2 regions of the Nocardia sp. bgisy134 genome follow, and region 1 is predicted to be linked to the other one. Evidence: predicted binding sites of a transcription regulator. Region 1 holds the regulator's gene; the other holds the start of a gene.
What was found. The regulator HspR, encoded in region 1, represses chaperone genes until heat shock. The targets are predictions, from matches to a motif close to ANNTGAGTNNNNNNNACTCANNT.

Region 1 (3,412 bases):
CGGCCACCGGTGAGGTTCGGGAACCGGTCGCGGACACCGCGGCCGGCCCCGGCCCCGAGGGCGGGAACGGTGCTGAAGGCAATGGCGTTCTGACTCCGGAGGGAGCCGAAGCGCTGGCCGAGACGATCGGTGTCGAGCTCGCCGAGCGCACCGCCGACCTACAGCGGCTGACCGCGGAATACGCCAACTACCGGCGCCGCGTCGAGCGCGATCGCAAGACCGCCATCGACGGCGCCAAGGCTGCCGTGGTCACCGAACTGCTCGGTGTGCTCGACGATCTGGATCGCGCGAGGGCCCACGGCGACCTCGAGTCCGGACCGCTGAAGTCGGTGGCGGACAAGCTGGTCGAGGCGCTGCGCAAGCAAGGCCTCGAGGAGTTCGGCGCGGAGGGCGAGCCCTTCGACCCGACCCTGCACGAGGCCGTGCAGCACGAGGGTTCCGGCGCGGATCCGGTGCTCGGTGTCGTGATGCGCAAGGGCTATCGGTTCGGCGATCGGGTGCTGCGGCACGCGCTCGTCGGGGTAACCGATGGCGTGGCCGATCTGGCCGAGACCGAGGCATCGGATGTAGATGCCAATGCGGACGACAATTAACACCTTGGGAGGAGGAGATACTCGGTGAGCCAACGGGAGTGGATCGAAAAGGACTTCTACAAGGAGCTGGGTATCTCCTCCAGCGCCTCGCAGGACGAGATCAAGAAGGCCTACCGCAAGCTCGCCCGCGACCTGCACCCGGACGCCAATCCGGGTGACACCAAGGCCGAGGAGCGCTTCAAGGCCGTCAGCGAGGCGCATGCCGTGCTGTCGGATCCGGCCAAGCGCAAGGAGTACGACGACACGCGAAAGCTCTTCGCGGGCGGCGGTTATCCGCGCGGCGGGTTCACTCCCGGCGGCACGGGCGGCTTCTCGCAGGAATTCAACATCGGCGACATCTTCGGCGGCGCCACCACGGGCGACGGCGGGCTCGGCGACCTGCTCGGCGGCTTGTTCAACCGGGGTGGCGCTCGCACCACGAGCCGTCCGCGGCGCGGCGCCGATGTGGAGACCGAGACGACGCTCGGCTTCCGCGAGGCCGCGCAGGGCGTGACCGTTCCGCTGCGGATGACCAGTCCGTCGCCGTGCACCACATGTCACGGCAGCGGCGCCAAGCCGGGGACCAGTCCCCGGGTCTGCGCCAACTGCAACGGAACCGGGGTGGTCAGCCGCAACCAGGGTGCGTTCGGATTCAGCGAACCGTGCGACGAGTGCCGGGGTTCCGGCTCGATCATCGACGACCCGTGCGTCGACTGCCACGGCAGCGGCATCCAGAACCGCACCCGGACCATCACGGTGCGGATTCCGCCTGGCGTCGGCGACGGTCAGCGGATCCGGTTGGCCGGACAGGGTGAGGCGGGACTGCGCGGTGCGCCTTCGGGCGACCTGTTCGTCACCGTGCACGTCAGCCAGGACAAGGTCTTCGGCCGTAACGGCGACGACCTGACCCTGGTGCTGCCGGTCAGTTACGCTGAATTGGTGCTCGGCACAACGGTCTCCGTGCCGACGTTGGAAGGGCGCGTCGGCGTCAAGGTGCCGCCCGGTACCGCCGACGGGCGGATCCTGCGGGTGCGTGGCCGCGGCGTCCCCAAGCGCGGCGGCGGCGCCGGTGACCTGCTGGTCACCGTCAAGGTCGCGGTGCCGCAGAAATTGGACAGCGATGCCACCGACGCGCTCAAGCGCTACCAGGAGGCGGAGCGGTCCAGCGGATTCGATCCTCGTGCGGGATGGGCAGGTGCGTGATGTCCACTGATCCGAAGAAGGCGTCCGGTGGGTCGCGAGCCGAGTTCTTCATGATCTCGGTGGCGGCCCAGCTGGCGGGCATGCACGCGCAGACACTGCGCACGTATGACCGGCTGGGACTGGTGACGCCGCAACGCACTTCGGGCGGCGGGCGACGTTATTCGGCGCGGGACGTCGAGCTGCTGCGCGAGGTGCAGCGGCTGTCCCAGGACGAGGGCGTGAACCTGGCGGGCATCAAACGCATCATCGAACTCACCAATCAGGTCGAGGAATTGCGGGAGCAGCTCGCCGAGATGCGCGCGGAGGTGGAGCGGCTGCGGGCGAGTTATCGCCCGGATCTCGCTCCGCCGCAACGCAGTACGGCGTTGGTGGTGTGGAAACCACGCAACCAGCGCTGAGGCGAGTGGAATTCGGGCCTCGCCGCCGACTCGTTTTCGGGTCCGCGGCGGGGCCCTTTCTCAATTCCGGGGCTTTTCCTCGGCCGAAAAGACGAGGAAAAGCCGAGGCGAATGTTGTTACCGGCGAGTTCGAGTTTGCTGTGCGAGTATCCGAGTTTGCTGGGACGCAGTGGATTCCGATGATCATGGTTCGCCACATGAGCAACCGACCGGTCCGCTTTCGCTGTCGCCCTGGGATGCGCAAAGATTGCCCCGCAGCAACTCTCGGCTCCGATCGCGGAGTTGCCACAAGATCGCTCCGCTCGGGTCAACTGGACGAGGCTTGCAAACCGAGGCGCGCGAATTCGGTGAGTGTGCGACTGAATTCACCGCTCTAGTACGGTCTTTCGGTCTGTTATTCGCGAGTTTTGCGCTTCCGTTTCTTGTTTCCACGGAATTCCACGCGTGATGTTTATTCGTTGCGTTCCGTTGCTGGCAAACCTCGCCTACACTCCTTGGCATCGGCTGCTGTCGAGTGTCCCGCAGCACTTTCACTCGCCGGCGCGCTCTGCGTTCTAGTGCGAAATGGGGTTGTGACACAAATGGATTCGCGGACTGTCGCTTTGATCAGAACAACGTTCAAGGCGGTTGCTGCGGAAGACGGCGGGCCGGAAAGGCTGGCCAGGTCGTTCTACGCGATCCTGTTCACGGACTACCCGCAAGTCCGTGATTTCTTCCCCGCTGCGATGGATTCACAGCGCGACCGCCTCGTCAAAGCTATCGGCTACGCCTTGGACCGGCTCGAGGAGCCCGACAAGTTGTTGCCGTTCCTCGCCCAGCTCGGCCGCGATCACCGCAAATACGGTGTGCAGGCCGAACACTACGCCGCGGTGGCCACCGCTCTGAAGATCGCGATGCGCCGCTTCGCGGGCACCGAGATGTGGACCGACGAGGTCGAGAAGGCGTGGGACGAAGGGTTGACCGTCATCGGCGACACGATGATGGGCGCCGCCGAGAAGGAGGCCACGCCCGCCGTCTGGTCCGGCCGGGTGCTGGAGAACCGGCTGGTCCTGCGCAATCTGGCGATCGTGCGATTACAACTCGACCAGCCGATGCAATACGCCGCGGGTCAATACATGAGCGTGCAGATCCCTTCGCGGCCGCGGATGTGGCGCTATCTCTCGCCCGCCGTGCCCGCGAACGCCAACGGCGAGATCGAATTTCACGTGCGCGGCGTGCTCGGCGGCTGGGTCAGCCCGG
Region 2 (3,412 bases), on a different contig from region 1:
TCCTTCATGGCGCGCACGATGCGGCCGGGCAGCGCGCCGACGTAGGTGCGGCGGTGCCCGCGGATCTCGGCCTCGTCGCGTACGCCGCCCAAGGCGACCCGAACGAACTTGCGCCCCAACGCCCGTGCCACGGACTCACCCAGCGAGGTCTTCCCGACGCCGGGCGGACCGACCAGCACCAGCACCGCACCGGACCCGCGTCCGCCGACGACCTCCAGCCCGCGCTGAGCGCGCCGGGCCCGGACCGCCAGGTACTCGACCATGCGGTCCTTGACCTCGTCCAAGCCGTGGTGGTCGGCGTCCAGCACCGCGCGGGCGGCCGCGACATCGGTGGAGTCGGTGGTCTTCTCGTTCCACGGCAGCTCGAGCACGGTGTCCAGCCAGGTCCGGATCCACCCGGATTCCGGGCTCTGATCGCTGGCCCGCTCCAGCCTGCCGACCTCGCGCAGCGCCGCCTCGCGGACGGACTCGGGCAGGTCGGCCTGCTCCACGCGGGTGCGGTAGTCGTCGGCGCCATCGGGCTCGTCCTCGCCGAGTTCCTTGCGAATGGCGTTGAGCTGCTGGCGAAGCAGGAATTCGCGCTGGGTCTTCTCCACGTTCTCGCGGACCTCGTCACTGATCTTCTCGGTGACCTCGGCCTCGGCGATGTGCGCCTTGGTCCACTCGATCAGTCGGGTCAATCGTTGCACCGTGTCGGGAGTCTCGAGCAGTTCGCGCTTCTGGTCCGCGGACAGGTACGGCGCGTAGCCCGCGGTGTCGGCGATCGCCGACGGGTCGGTCAGCTGGTTGACCGCGTCGATGATCTGCCACGCCTCGCGGCGCTGCAACACCGAGACGACCAGCTTCTTGTACTCGGCGGCCAGCTCCTTGGTGCGGCCGTCCGGGGTAGGAGTCTCGACCGGCTCGGCCTCGACCCACAGCGCGGCGCCCGGTCCGGTGACGCCGTGACCGATCTTGGCTCGGCGCTCCGCCTTCAGTACCGCCGCGGGCGCTCCACCACGCATCCGGCCGACCTGTTCGATGGTCGCGACGACGCCGTAAGTGGCGTAGCCCTCGGTCAGTCGCGGCGCGAGCAGGACCGCCTCTTTCTTCCCGGCGCGCGCGGCGTCGATCGCGGCCTGCGCCGATTCGTCCAGTTCGATGGGCACGACCATGCCCGGCAGCACGATCGGATCGGTCAGGAACAGCACCGGCAGATTCTGAGGTGTAGTCACGTGTTCGACCCTTCCAAAAGTTGAGCGATGCCTACTCAACCCCACCCATTCCGGGTTTGTTCCACCCTTTCCGGACGTTCGCTCAGGGCGAAGGCACGATCGAAGGCCGTGGCCGTCTGTGACAGTGCCCGCTCTCGCGTTGACACCCTCGCGAGCGCAATGAGAATGTGGGTGCCTCTACAGCTCACGGCACTAAGGGGAACGCAGGATGAACACTCTCGCATCCGGGGTGTTCATCGACTGGGAAGAGCTCACCGGCCAGACGAAGTTCGTGGTCGACCTGGTCACTTTCCCGATCTTCAGCGCCCTCGCGGGCTGGCTGACCAACTGGACCGGCGTGCTGATGCTCTTCTGGCCGGTACAGTTCCGCGGATTCCGGGTGCCGGGGCTGCAGGTGCTGTACCCGTACCTGCCGCGACGGGTGCAGGTGCTGCCGACCTTCTCCGAGGACGGGCGCAGGCTCGGCTTCCAGGGCTTCATCCCGGCGCGGGCGGAGAAGATGGCCAGCATCTGTGTCGACAAGGCGCTGATGCGGATCGGCAGTCCCAGGGACTTCATTCACGAAATCGACCTCGACGGCATCGCCGACTACATCGCCGAGCTGGCACGCACGCAGGTGCGGCCGCTCGTGGACGAGGTGATGTACCGGGAGAACCCGGACCTGTGGCGCTCGGTGCCTCGGCAGATGAGACAGGTCATCTACCAGCGGGTCGACCGGCAGCTGCCGAAACTGTGCCGCCGAGGCTTCGACTCGCTCGGCGACAACATCGATCAGCTCATCGACATCAAGAGCTTCGTCATCCGCTACCTGCGCGAGAACCCTTACATCCTGAAGGATCTCACCACCACGATCGCGGCCCCCGAGCTGAAGTTCATGGTCCGCGTCGGCCTGCTCGGTGCGCCGTTCGGCCTGCTGATGGCGCTGTATCTGCATGTGCACGACCGCATTCCGGTGCTCGGCTGGGTGCCCGCCTGGGTGATCGTCCTGCTCAGCGCGGCCGCGATCGGCGTGATCGTGAACGTCATCGCGGTGAAGATGGTCTTCGAGCCCGGCGAGCCGCAGCCGCGCTACAAGTACCTGTGGCGCCAGGCGCTGCTGGCCAAGCGTCAGTCGCAAGCCGCCACCGACCTCGCGCGCATCCTGGCCTACCAGGTGCTCACGCTGCCCAACCTCTCCGCGGAACTGCTGGAGGGACCGAACGGCGACAAGACACGGCAGCTGATCGAGCGCCTGATCTCCGAGGAGATCCACCGTCAGCTCGGGCCGACGCATTCGATGGTGCGCGCCGCGTTCGGCAAGCGGCAGTTCGACAACCTGACGGTCGGCGCGGCCGGGGCCGCGGTGGGGTTGGCGCCGAGCATGGTCGAGGACGAGGAGTTCGCGCGCGAGCAGGCGAAGAAGATCGACGAGTTCGCCGCGCGCAAGCTCCAGCAGCTGAGCCCGGGCGAGTTCATGGAGATGTTCTACGCCTCGGTGGAGCAGGACGCCTGGCTGCTGTACCTGCACGGCGCGCTGCTCGGGTTGGTCGTCGGCGCGGCCCACCTGGTGCTTTTCGGGTGGTGACGGGGCGCCGATAAATACAAGCACGCATGCTTGCATTTTTTCGGCGGCGCTGCGATGCTGGGTCCCACCTGGCACACGCGGCGGTGTGCCCGCGATCGGCAAGGGAACTCATGGCTGACCTCGAAGCGCTGCTCGGCGATTTCGCCGGCGAATGCGCGGACCTGGAATCACTGGTCGCCCCGCTGGCCCCGCAGGACTGGGCGCGGCCGACGCCCGCCCCCGGCTGGAGCATCGCCCACCAGATCGGACACCTGACCTGGACCGACGAGATCGCCACCGTCTCGGCGTCGGACGCCGAGGAGTTCGCGAAGCAGGTCGCAGCGGCCGCGCCGAGGGCGCTGACCTTCGTCGACGAGGCGGCCGAGGAAGCCGCCGCCGCGCCGCCCGCCGACCTGCTCGAGCGCTGGCGCGCCGGGCGCAAGACGCTGGTCGAGGCGCTACGCGCGGCGCCGGCGGGCACCAAGCTGCCCTGGTTCGGCCCGCCCATGAGTCCCGCCTCGATGATCACCGCCCGGCTCATGGAGACCTGGGCGCACGGACAGGATGTGGCCGACGCGCTCGGCGTGACTCGCGAGCCGACCGCTCGGCTGCGCAGCGTCGCCCACCTCGGCGTGCGGACCAGGAACTTCGCCTA

Region 2: the regulator HspR is predicted to act here: its motif matches at 1,233-1,255, upstream of lon (endopeptidase La).

The regions. Positions count from the first base shown of each region.
Region 1 covers NZ_JBYIRW010000008.1:50,018-53,429, reverse strand. The annotation lists gene grpE (nucleotide exchange factor GrpE) at 1-593, shown strand, start outside; gene dnaJ (molecular chaperone DnaJ) at 618-1,775, shown strand; gene AC3ERS_RS15860 (heat shock protein transcriptional repressor HspR) at 1,775-2,173, shown strand; gene AC3ERS_RS15855 (globin domain-containing protein) at 2,755-3,412, shown strand, end outside.
Region 2 covers NZ_JBYIRW010000020.1:98,254-101,665, forward strand. The annotation lists gene lon (endopeptidase La) at 1-1,154, opposite strand, end outside; gene AC3ERS_RS29585 (DUF445 domain-containing protein) at 1,423-2,778, shown strand; gene AC3ERS_RS29590 (TIGR03084 family metal-binding protein) at 2,889-3,412, shown strand, end outside.